Regions from separate parts of the Aliihoeflea sp. PC F10.4 genome, predicted to be linked through region 3. Evidence: predicted binding sites of a transcription regulator. Region 3 holds the regulator's gene; each other region holds the start of a gene.

What was found. Region 3 encodes PhoB, which activates phosphate uptake and scavenging genes when phosphate is short. Its sites were predicted from a motif close to TGTCATNNANCTGTCAT; they were not measured.
Region 1: the regulator PhoB is predicted to act here: its motif matches at 1,797-1,813, upstream of ACX82Z_RS02900 (esterase-like activity of phytase family protein).
Region 2: the regulator PhoB is predicted to act here: its motif matches at 2,127-2,143, upstream of phnF (phosphonate metabolism transcriptional regulator PhnF).

What each region holds. Positions count from the first base shown of each region.
Region 1 is NZ_JBTSWH010000001.1:594,647-598,805, forward strand. It holds gene ACX82Z_RS02890 (hypothetical protein) at 1-173, shown strand, start outside; gene ACX82Z_RS02895 (putative bifunctional diguanylate cyclase/phosphodiesterase) at 190-1,722, opposite strand; gene ACX82Z_RS02900 (esterase-like activity of phytase family protein) at 1,920-3,272, shown strand; gene ACX82Z_RS02905 (hypothetical protein) at 3,681-4,040, shown strand; gene ACX82Z_RS02910 (hypothetical protein) at 4,103-4,159, shown strand, end outside.
Region 2 is NZ_JBTSWH010000001.1:2,371,858-2,376,016, forward strand. It holds gene ggt (gamma-glutamyltransferase) at 1-1,371, shown strand, start outside; gene phnF (phosphonate metabolism transcriptional regulator PhnF) at 1,368-2,105, opposite strand; gene phnG (phosphonate C-P lyase system protein PhnG) at 2,210-2,677, shown strand; gene phnH (phosphonate C-P lyase system protein PhnH) at 2,677-3,282, shown strand; gene ACX82Z_RS12105 (carbon-phosphorus lyase complex subunit) at 3,286-4,159, shown strand, end outside.
Region 3 is NZ_JBTSWH010000001.1:4,284,783-4,288,941, reverse strand. It holds gene ACX82Z_RS21540 (ROK family transcriptional regulator) at 1-1,162, shown strand, start outside; gene phoB (phosphate regulon transcriptional regulator PhoB) at 1,186-1,872, opposite strand; gene phoU (phosphate signaling complex protein PhoU) at 1,872-2,579, opposite strand; gene pstB (phosphate ABC transporter ATP-binding protein PstB) at 2,603-3,415, opposite strand; gene pstA (phosphate ABC transporter permease PstA) at 3,451-4,159, opposite strand, start outside.

The DNA.
Region 1 (4,159 bases), 3.7 Mb from region 3:
GAGCCGGTTCCGAACGCACATGGCAGGCGCTCGCGACGGCCAATTACGCGTTTTCCGACCATCTTTCCGTATCTGCCGGGTACAAGATCACCGACGTGAAATACGACAGGGACGGATACTTGTTCGACACGACCTTGCAGGGGCCGGTCGTGGGGATGACCTATCGTTTCTAACAGGCTGGCGTGATTGTCACGCCGCGCTCAGTTCCGGCTCGGTGACAGTCGATGACACCGGCGTTCCGAAAAGCCGCTCATACGGTGCCGGGCGGCCGAAGAAATAGCCCTGAAAGCGGTTGCAGCCCGATGCGCGGGCGAGCGCGAACTGCTCTTCCGTCTCTATGCCTTCAGCGACCACTGTGATGGACTGGATTCGGGCTATCTGGGTCAGGGCCGAAACGAATATCTGCGCGACCGGATCGCTTTCCAGCGTGGCGATGTAGCTGCGGTCGATCTTGATGGAATTGATCGGCAGCTTTTGCAGATAGCGAAAGCCGCAATGACCGGTTCCGAAGTCGTCCAGTGCGACCCGGAAGCCCATCGACTGCAGCTTCGATATCCGCTGCACGATGTCCGAGCGCGTGGACATCGCCACCGTCTCGGTGATCTCCAGAACAAACTGGTCTGCCCTGCGTCCGGTCGTCTTCAGGATGTTCTCGAAATTGGCGACGATGTCGTCGCGCTTCAGCTGCTCGCCCGAGACGTTGATGCTGATGCGCAGGTCGGGCATATGCGCGATATCCATGCAGGCGCGCTGAAAGACCCATGTGCCGACCATGTCGATCAAAGAGGATTGTTCGGCGAGCGGAATAAATTCGGATGGTGGGATCATGCCGCGCACGGGATGTTGCCAACGCACCAGAGCCTCGACGGCGAAGATCGAGCGGTCGGCATTGACGACGGGTTGATACTCGAGACGCAATTCGTTGAGATAGATCGCGGCGCGCAATTCGCGCTCCAGCGACCGGTTTCGCCGGCGGTCGGCGACCATGTCAGTGTCGAACAGCGTGACGCGACTGCGTCCTGCACGCTTGCTTTCATAGAGTGCCAGATCAGCGACGGCCATGAGCTCCCCGGCATCCGATGCGTGATCGGGGCAGGCGGCGATGCCCACGGACGCGGAAAGCGCGATCGACTTTCCCTCATAGGACATACCGCCGCGGAGCCCGGTGATGAGCCGTTCGGCGGCCGCCTGTGCCTCCTGCACATCATTGCCGGGAACGAGCACGCCGAACTCGTCGCCGCCCAGCCGCCCGATGATTGCGTGGGGTATTTCGGCCTCGATTGTCGCCACGAGATGGCGCAGCGCCCAGTCGCCGCAATGGTGGCCGAAACTGTCGTTCAGATGCTTGAAATGGTCGAGGTCGATCAAAAGCAGTGTCGCGGGGCGCGGTTCGAGCGGCTTGCCAAGCGCGTCCTTGAGCGCATCAAGGAAATGGCGACGGCTGAATGCATTCGTTCCCACATCGACGGACATAAGGCGATGCTGGTCTTCCTCCGCGACCAGCGCCATCTGGAGGCGAAGGGCCAGAGAACGGCGCAGATAGCTCATGGTGATCGCGCCGCCCAGAGTGGCGACCACACCTACAAGCGCCAGCCATCCGGCCACCTCGCCGCGCTCCGACACCATCAGGACATAGACCGCGGAGGCGAAGGCGGCGATCAGGAAAAACTGAATGATGAGATAGACTTGTTCGTTGTGCTTTTGAATCGCATGCAATTTCATTGTCCGCCGCCCCGTGGCCTTCGCCATCTTGAGATGACGATAAAGAAGACCGTTTAAGAACGGGTTGAGCCGGCTGTCGTGAAACTGTCATGTTCAAAGAGGGGGGATCGTCGTCAAACGTTCATCCCTTTGTCGGCGGCCTGTAACACAGCGCGGGTAACGCGAGCGGGTTCTCACCAACCGAAAGAACCACCTCGATGATCAGAACCCTTCTCGCGTCCGCCGCACTTTGTGGCCTTGCCGCTTCCGCGCAGGCTGAAGAGGTCTTTCCAGCTACGCTGGCAGGTCACGCGCTGCTGCCCGCCCACACGCTGATCGCTCCGCCGGCAGACGCGCCGCGCGACGCGTGGACCTCCGGAAAATTCACCGGCAAGGCTCGCAATGACGAACCCATGTCGGTCATGGGCGATGTCGGCGCGGCCTATGGCAGCCATCCGACCGGGATTTCGCTGCCGTTCCTCGGCCAGCCCGTGCAGGGCATGTCGGGCTTTGCCATGAACCGCGCCGAAGACGGCAGCATCTATGTTCTGACCGACAACGGGTTCGGCTCGAAGATCAACAGCCCGGACGCGCTCCTGTTTTTCCACCGCATGAACCCGAATTTCGACACGGGCGAAGTCGAGCGGGTCGAAAGCGTCTTCCTGCGCGATCCCGACCGCAAGGTTCCGTTCCGCATCGCCTATGAAGCCACCGAAAGCCGCTATCTGACCGGCGCGGACTTCGATCCCGAAAGCATCCAGGTGCTGAACGGCGAAGTCTGGATCGGCGAGGAATTCGGCCCCTATATCATCCGTGCGACGCTGGATGGGCGCATCATCAGCGTTCATCAAACCATGCTCGACGGCGAGGCGCTGCGCGGCCCCGACACGCCGGGCGTCGTCGTTCCCGCCGTCGCCGGCAAGGATTTTCGTGTGCAGCGCTCGGGTGGCTATGAAGGCATGGCGCTTCAGCCGGGAGCCGATCTTTTGTGGGGCATGCTGGAAAAGCCACTCCTCGGAGAAGACGGCCAGCCGGAAGGCGATTTCCTGCGCGTGATGACGTTCGACACGCAAGCGGCCGACTGGACCGGCGACAGCTATCGCTTCAGGCTGGCCGAGGGCGCGACCGCGATCGGCGACTTCAACTTCATCGACGACACACGCGCGCTTGTCGTCGAGCGCGACAATGGCGAGGGTGATCCGAGCCTCGAATGTGCGGGCGACGACATGTCGGCCTGCTATCCGCTGCCTGCCAAGGTGAAGAACATCGTTCTGGTCGACACGGCCAGCGTGGACGAGGAAGGCTATATCCGGCGCATCGGCTCGATCGACCTGATGGATGTTCAGGACCCGGACAACAAGGCCATCGTCGAGACGCAGGCCGACCGTGACCTGTCGGGCAAGTTCACCTTCCCGTTCTTCACCATCGAGGACGTGATCGCCGTCGACGACACGCACATCATCGTCGCCAACGACAACAATCTGCCCTTCTCGGGCGGACGCCAGATTGGCACAGCCGCCGACAACGAGTTCATCCTGCTCGAAGTCGCCGACTTCCTCGCGGCTCGCTAGAAAACGAAATGTGCCGTCGCGCGTCATGCGCGGCGGCACATTCGCCTATTGCGCGCATCGTCTGCGCGTGCAGATACGGTCCCGCGCCGAGGCCGGGGCATGTCAAAGAACCGGGAAGACGGGCGGCGGAAGCGTCGCTCATCTTTTTTATTGATATGCGGCGTTTCCACCGCCCGTCCGGCATTTTTCCTGTCCGCATCCGCTCCTCTGCACCTGACCGTCAGATCAGGCTTGCGTGCTTCACAAGCACATCCCGGCCGTAATGCCAGGAGGTGAGCCTCGATGCGGCCGCCCCGGACCTGCCTTACGAAGGCAGGGCGGAGGTGCCGACCCGCCCCGCGCAACCACCGTCATGATCGGCGTTCCCGTGGACGAAGCGGGAGTAGTATGGGGGACGGCTTGGGGAGGGTGGATAAGTTTTATTTTACGGTCAGTCATCACATCGACCGTGTTTGGCTAGATGCCTGTCAGCTTGTTGTGAACAATGGCACTGCCGATCACCGTTACCAGCCCGCCTATCAGAAAATACAAGCTGCTGGTTTGAAACTCTCCGAAATAGAGGTCACTGGCGCCGACGAGGGTAAGCAATGCTCCGAGACCGGCGATGATCCAGATAACAGATCCGCCTATCCAGCGAAGCAGACCGCGGAGAAGTTTGCGAAGAAATTTCATAGGCCGACATTTGCCTATTATATAACAAAGTTAAAGCCGTTGTCGGGCCGCAATGGGGTGGGAAGCAGACCGGCAGCTTCGGGACTACAGCTGTGAATAGCTGCCATTTCGAATGTCACTGTTTGGCGTGCGCTCGGAGAGCAGATACGATAAGGACGATGATACCTGAGTTCCTCATTAGCCTCTATCGACGCTACCCGCTCGTCTTTCGTGTC
Region 2 (4,159 bases), 1.9 Mb from region 3:
GGCGATTACTGGCTGGGCGAAAACGGCGAGCCACTGGCGTTTGCCGAGGCCGTTCTCGGCGGGCGTTCGGCCGGTGTGCCCGGCACGCCCATGCTGCTCGAAACGCTCCACCGCGATCACGGCCGGAAAGAATGGGCAGATCTTCTCCAGCCCGCGATCGACACGGCCGAAGCCGGCTTCACCGTCACGCAGCGCCTCGCTGACGCGGTCGCCGGAACGGACGATCTCGACACTTTCGTGCAGACCGCCGACTATTTCCTTCCCGAAGGCCAGCCGATCGCCGAAGGCTCGACGCTGACCAACCAGCCCTATGCCGACACCCTGAAGCTCTTTGCCCAAGAAGGTTCCGCACCTTTCTATACCGGCGAGATCGCCGAAGACATCGTTTCCGCACTCAACACCAACATCAATCCGGGCATCCTCACCATGGAGGATTTCGAGGCGTATGAGGTTGTGCATCGCGATCCGGTCTGCACGGAATACCGCTCCTATGACGTCTGCGGCATGGGGCCCCCCTCTTCCGGTGCACTGACCGTCGGCCAGATTCTCGGCATCCTCGAACCCTTCGACCTTTCCTCGATGGAAGACGGCGTCGAATTCCGTCATCTGTTTGCCGAAGCCTCGCGGCTCGCCTTCGCCGATCGCGGCCTTTATCTCGGCGACGGCGATTTCGTGGACATTCCCGATGCCTATCTCGACGCTGGTTATCTGGAGGAGCGCAGTTCGCTGATCGATCCCGACGCCGACATGGGCACCGCCGAGCCCGGCGTTCCGCCCGGCTGGGACAGGGCGTCGCTTGCGCCGGACAGCGAACGTCCGCGCGCGGGAACGTCACATTTCGTCATCGTCGATGGTGACGGGAACGCAATTTCGGCCACGACGACGATCGAAAGCGGCTTCGGCAACCGTGTCATGACGCGCGGCTTCCTGCTCAACAACGAGCTGACCGACTTCTCCTTCACCGCCGATGACAACGGCGTGCCGGTCGCCAACCGGGTCGAACCGGGTAAGCGCCCGCGCTCGTCGATGGCACCGACAATCGTCTTCGAGGACGGCGCGCCGATCCTTCTGACCGGCAGCCCCGGCGGCGCGGCGATCATCGACTATACGGCGCTTTCGCTGGTCTCGATGCTCGACTGGGGCATGGACCCGCAGGACGCGATCGACCTTCCGCATGTGACCAACCTCAACGGGCGCACCAATGTCGAGGAAGGCGAAGGGGCCGAAGCCTTTGCCGAAGGGCTCGCGGCGCTCGGACACGATGTGAACGTCACCAATCTCAATTCCGGCCTGCATGTCATTTCGATCACCGAAGACGGGCTGATCGGTGCGGCCGACAAACGCCGCGAAGGCACGGTGATGGGCAACTAGCCGACCACCAGATCCACGCGGTCGGCTGCGAAGAGCGTCTGCGCAAATTCGATCGCGCGCCCGTTTGCATCTTCGTCGATCGCCAGTGTGGCAAGCACGATGGCGCCGGGCGACAGGCCAAGTTCCTCGACGATTTTCGGGTCGGCATGCCGGGCCGAGACGGTCGTGAAGCGCCTTGTGTAGTCGCTTACCCCCTGCGCTGCGAAGGCGGCGGTAATCGAGCTCGCCTTTCGAAATTCGTCGACCATGTCGGGAAAACGCTCTGCGTCGAACCAAGCCGTGCTGCGCGAGATGGGTATCCTGTCCGCCTCGGCCACAAGGTCGAGCCGGATGACCTCGGCACCTTCATCGAGGTCCAGCGCCTCGGCAACGCGCGCATCGGCTGCCACCAGTGCGTGAGCCAGAAGGCGACGGCGCGTCTCACGCGCCTGCCCTTCAAGATTGGCCGAAAAACGGGTACGCCGCCCAAGCGAGTATGAAATGCGCGGTGCCCGGCGCACGAACGTGCCGCGCCCCTGCTCCGCCTGCAGAACCCCCTCCGTGGTCAGCGCAGCGATGGCTGCGCGCACGGTGTGACGGTTGACCGAAAAACGCTCCGACAGAGCGAGTTCCGGCGGCAGGCGTGCCCCCTCGGTCAGCACTTCATCGACGATATCCCGGCGCAGCTCGTCGGCAATTTGCCGCCAAAGAGCGACGCCCCCACCACGATCGAGGCTGGCAGTTCTTATCGTCAACGGTTCGTCCTTTTCCGGCCCTGTCATCGGGCTGTCATCTGCTGGCGATAGGTGTAGTATGAATTTGTTGAATTGTCTATACGAATATACCAATAGGAAATCGGATGCCTCGAACGAACGACGCGCCCAAAACCTCCGAAATACGCCGCGAAGCGATGCAGGTTCTAACATCCGCCTCGCCCGGCGATGTCGCAAACCATTTCGCGAAGGCGGAATTCGACGGCGATGCGCAAATGCTGCGCGGCCCGGAAACGGGCCTCGTCACGGTACGTGGGCGTATCGGCGGCGGCGGTGCGCCTTTCAATGTCGGGGAGGCGACCGTGACGCGGGCAAGCGTGCGCCTTTCCACCGGCGAGATCGGCCATGCCTACGCCCTTGGCCGCGACGGTGAAAAGGCGAAGCTTTCCGCCATTATCGACGCGCTGCTTCAACGCACAGACGACGCCGACACGGTCGAGAACGTGATCCTCGCGCCGCTTCGCGCGGCTCAAAGCGAGATGACCACGCGCCGAAAAGCCGAGACAGCGGCCACGAAGGTCGACTTCTTCACCATGGTTCGCGGAGAGGATTGATGGACAGCATTCATATCGAAGGCGGCTTTTCCGCTCCCGTCCTCGACGCGCAGGCCGCTTTTCGCGCGGTGATGGACGCCATGGCGCAGCCGGGCACGGTGCAGGTGATCCACGCTGGAACGACACCGCCGACGCCGCTTTCCGCAAGCGCCGCCGCGATCGCGCTGACGCTTTGCGACCACGATACACCCGTCTGGCTCGACCCGAAATTGAAGGGCGTCGAGGCCGTTTCGGCGTGGCTCTCCTTCCAGACCGGCGCGCCGCTCGCCCATACGCCGGCCGACGCCCATTTCGCGCTGATCGCCGACCCGGCAACGATGATCGCGCTCGATAATTTCGCGCAAGGCTCGCAGGACTATCCCGACCGCTCGACGACGCTGATCCTTCAGGTCGAAAATCTTTACGGTGGCGTCCCGCTCCTGCTCGAAGGCCCCGGCATCGAGACGATCGCGCATCTTTCGCCCGATCCACTGCCGCGCCATTTCGCCGAACAGTGGAAGCAAAACAATGCGCGTTTCCCGCGCGGGGTCGATGTGATCCTCGCCGCGCCCGATGCGATTGCCTGCCTTCCGCGCACCACCCGCATTTCAACGACGGAGGCTTGATCAATGTATGTTGCCGTCAAGGGCGGTGAAGCCGCCATCGCGAACGCCCATCGCCTTCTTGCCGACCGTCGCCGGGGCGACCGCTCCGTACCGGCCATCGGTCTCGACCAGATCGTCGAGCAACTCGCGCTCGCCGTCGACCGCGTCATGGCTGAAGGCTCGCTTTACGACAAAGGTCTTGCCGCACTCGCCGTCAAGCAGGCGCGCGGTGACATGATCGAGGCGATCTTTCTCCTGCGCGCCTACCGCACCACCCTGCCCCGCTTCGGCTATACGAAGCCGGTCGACACCGAGGCGATGCTGGTCGAGCGGCGCGTCTCGGCCACCTACAAGGATTTTCCGGGCGGGCAGCTTCTTGGCCCGACTTTCGACTACACGCATCGTCTGCTCGATCCCGAACTTGCGTCAGATGCGCCTGTCGCCGAGCCGGAGCGACGCGAGGAGCCGGGGGAAGACGTCATGCGCGTCTCCGCGATCCTCGCCGGTGAAGGGCTGATCGAGCCGGACGGCGTCCTGCCGGACGATCACAAGCCCGGGGACATCACCCGCGAGCCGCTGGAATTTCCGATGGAGCGTGACGCGCGGCTTCAGGCGCTGGCGCGCGGCGATGAGGGCTTTCTTCTGGCGCTCGCCTATTCGACGCAGCGCGGCTTCGGGCGCACGCATCCCTTCGTCGGCGAGGTGCGCATCGGCGAGGTCGAGATCGAGCTTGAAGTTCCCGAACTGGACTTCGCCGTGCCGCTCGGTTCGATCCGCCTGACCGAATGCCAGATGGTCAACCAGTTCAAGGGATCGTCGAAGGTGCCACCGCAGTTCACGCGCGGCTATGGCCTCGTATTCGGCCAGTCGGAGCGAAAGGCGATGGCGATGGCGCTGT
Region 3 (4,159 bases):
ACAGCCTTCCCGCACCGAACTTGCGACCCGCACCGGGCTCAGCCATTCGACGATTTCCGCCATCGCCTCCGACCTGATCGCCGAAGGCGTTCTGCGGCAGGCAAAGGGCTCGGGCGGGGAACTGGTTCGGCGCGGGCGTCCGCAGGTCTCGCTGGAACTGGAACCTCGCGCGGGAACGGTGCTCGCGGTCGTTCTGCTTCTCAACACGCTTTCGGCGAGCGTGATCGACTATGCGGGCCGCACCGTGTGCGAGCGACATGAACGCCTGTCGACGCTGACGGCGTCCCGCGAGGAATTGATCGAGGCCGTATCCACGATCATCAAGGGCGTGCTTGGCGACGCCGCGCGCGATCCATCGGAAATCATGCGCATGACGATGGCCATTCAGGGCATCATCGATTCGGGCGGGCGGACGCTCTTGTGGACACCGATTACGCCGCATAGCGGCATCGCCTTCGCCGATTTCATCGAAACCAGGTTCGGCTTCCCCGTCACCGTGCAGAACGACTGCAACATGATCGCGCTTGCGCTGCGGGCCCGCGAGCCGGAACGGTATCGGGACAATTTCGTGACGATCCTCCTGTCGAACGGCATCGGCATGGGTCTTGTTCTGCGCGGCGAGCTTTTCACCGGCGCCTATTCGTCGGGCGGGGAATTCGGCCACATGGTCTACAAGCCGCACGGGGCCTTGTGCAGATGCGGCCGCCATGGCTGCGTCGAGGCTTATGCGGGAAACTATGCGATCCTTCGCGCATCGAAAGGCCAGGAGGACGAGTGCGAACCCGATGCGGATGTCGATCGCGAGACCATGTTGCAGCTTGCAGGCGAGGCACGGCAAAAAGACGGCCCGGCGCGCGAGGCCTTCATGCGGGCGGGCGAAGCGCTGGGATATGGGCTTGGGTCTCTCTTCGCGCTGATCGACCCTGCTCCCGTTGCGGTCGTGGGGCCGGGAACGCACGCTTTCGACATCATGGAACCGGCGATCCGCGAGGCGATCGCACAGACTGCTGGCGGCCAGCACGACGCGGTGATCTCGTTCGATCTGGAAGCCGACGAAATGCCGCTGATACGGGAGGGTTGCGCACGCAAGGCGCTTGAGGCCGTAGACAACGAGCTGTTCGCGCCGGGCTACGTCAACGCCATGCAGGAAACGGCAGGGTAGAGCAGCTTCCGGCCTGAAACAGGTCAGCTTTCGTTGATCGAATAGCCTGCGCCGCGGATCGTGCGGATCACGTCCGGCGCTCCGTTCGGATTGATCGCCTTGCGCAGGCGGCCGACATGAACGTCGACCGTTCGCTCGTCGATATAGTTCGTCTCACCCCAGACACTGTCGAGCAGATGCCCGCGCGAGAATACGCGGCCGGGATGCTGCATCAGGAATTCGAGCAGCCGGAATTCGGTCGGCCCCAGATGAACTTCATGCGGGCCGCGATAGGTGCGATGCGCTTCGCGGTCGAGCACGATGTCGCCGACCTTGAGCACACTTGAAAGCACTTCCGGCTTTGCCCGGCGCAAAAGCGCGCGCACGCGGGCGACGAATTCGGGCGTCGAGAACGGCTTGACCAGATAGTCGTCCGCGCCGGTCGAAAGCCCTCTCACCCGGTCGCTCTCTTCGCCGCGCGCCGTCAGCATGATGATCGGCAAGCGCTCCGTCTCGGGTCGCATCCGCAGCCGGCGGCAAAGTTCGATGCCGGAAACCGCCGGCACCATCCAGTCGAGAACGAGAAGATCGGGCACCGTTTCCTGAAGCCGGATTTCGGCGTCGTCCCCGCGCATGATCGTCTCGACCTGATAACCTTCGGCTTCGAGATTATAGCGGATAAGAACGCCCAGCGCCTCCTCGTCCTCCACCACCATGATCTTCGGTGCCATCATCGCGGATCACCCGAGATCGATGTCTCGTCGAGCTTGGGGCGATGGACCGGCAATTGCTTGCCGACCATCATGTAATAGGCGTTTTCGGCGATATTCGTCGCGTGGTCGCCGATGCGCTCCAGATTCTTGGCGCAGAACAGAAGATGCGTGCAGGGCGTGATGTTGCGCGGGTCTTCCATCATGTAGGTCAGAAGTTCGCGAAAGACGGCCGTGTAATGAACGTCGATATGCTCGTCGTCCGCCCGCAGATCGACAAGCACGTCGGCGTTGCGCCCGACATAGTTTTCAATGACGCCAGCCAGTTGCGCGCGCACCAGCCCGGCCATCGTATCGATGGAATGGGACAACTTGCGCTGCATGACGCCCGAACCGACCGCGTTGACGCGCTTTGCGATGTTCTTCGCAAGATCGCCGATACGCTCGAGATCGCTCGCCATGCGGATAGCGGCGACCACAGCACGCAGATCCTGCGCCATCGGCTGACGCTTGGCGATCAGCGTGATGGCCCGTTCGTCGATCTGGCGCTGTCGGTCGTCCATCGACATATCGTCGGATATGACGCGCTGGGCGAGCGCGACATCGTTGTCGAGCAGCGATTTCGTCGCCGCAGACACCATGCTTTGCGCCAGATCGCCCATTTCGCGGATCAGCCGGTCGATCTCGCCGAGTTCCTCGTCGAAGGAGGCTACGATATGTCCACCCATGGTCCTGCCCTCTCCCCGTCCGGTCAGCCGAAGCGGCCGGTGACGTAGTCCTGCGTGCGCTTGTCGTTCGGCGCGGTGAAGATCGCTTCCGTCGGCCCTTCCTCGACGAGCAGGCCCAGATGGAAGAACGCCGTGCGCTGCGACACGCGAGCCGCCTGCTGCATCGAGTGCGTCACGATCGCGATCGTGTAATTGGCGCGCAACTCGTCGATCAGTTCCTCGATCTTGGCGGTCGCGATCGGATCGAGCGCGGAGCACGGCTCGTCCATCAGGATCACTTCCGGCGAGACCGCGATGGCGCGCGCGATGCACAGGCGCTGCTGCTGGCCGCCCGAAAGTCCCGTGCCCGGCTCGTGCAGACGGTCCTTCACCTCCTCGAAGAGGCTCGCCTTCTTCAGGCTGGTGACGACGATTTCTTCCAGTTCGCTTTTGTTGGAAGCAAGGCCGTGGATTTTTGGACCGTACGCGACATTCTCGAAGATCGACTTCGGGAACGGGTTCGGTTTCTGGAACACCATGCCGACGCGGGCGCGCAGTTCCACCACGTCGATCTTCGGATCGTAGACGTCCTGCCCGTCGAGCTTGATGTCGCCTTCGACGCGACAACCCTCGATCGTGTCGTTCATGCGGTTGAGGCAGCGAAGGAAGGTCGACTTGCCGCAACCCGAAGGACCGATGAACGCGATGACGGAGCGGTCGGGCACGTTGACTGAGACGTCGAACAGCGCCTGCTTCTGTCCGTAGAAGACATTGACGTTCTGCGCCGTCACGCGCGCTTTTGCAGCTTTCTGGTTCCTGGAAGCGTTGGCGGCGTCGACGATGGCACCGGAAGACATGTTCATGTCGGTGTTCTCCGATTTGGCGATGTTGGTCATTTGCGGCGCTCCAGTCGGCTGCGAAGGAAGATGGCGATCGCATTCAGGCTGATCATGAGCGCCAGAAGCACGATAATTGCGGCCGATGTGCGCGCCTCGAAGAAATTGCGGTTCTCGTTACCCTGCCAAAGATAGATCTGGACCGGCAGGGCGGTGGACTGGTCGAAAGGCGAACCGGGGATGGAGGCGACGAAAGCGTTCATGCCGATGAGAAGCAGCGGTGCGGTCTCTCCCAGCGCCTGCGCCACACCGATGATCGTGGCGGTCAGGATGCCCGGATAGGTAACGGGCAGAACGTGGTGGAAGACGGTCTGCGTCTTCGACGCGCCGAGACCGAGCGCGGCCTGCCTCAGCGACGGCGGCACGGCGCGCAACGCCGAGCGTGTCGCGATGATGATGGTGGGCAGCGTCATCAGCGTCAAAACGAGACCGCCGACGATGGGTGCGGAAAGCGGCAGGCGGAAATAATTGATGAAGACCGCCGCGCCCAGAAGGCCGAACACGATGGATGGCACCGCCGCCAGATTGTTGATGTTGACCTCGATGACGTCGGTCAGGCGGTTCTTCGGGGCGAACTCTTCCAGATAGATCGCGCTGGCGACGCCGATCGGCACGGCGAGCACGATCACCACCAGCATCATGTAGAGCGAACCCATGAACGCGCCGGCAAGACCGGCGCTGGCCGGTGCCGAACGCGAATCCGTA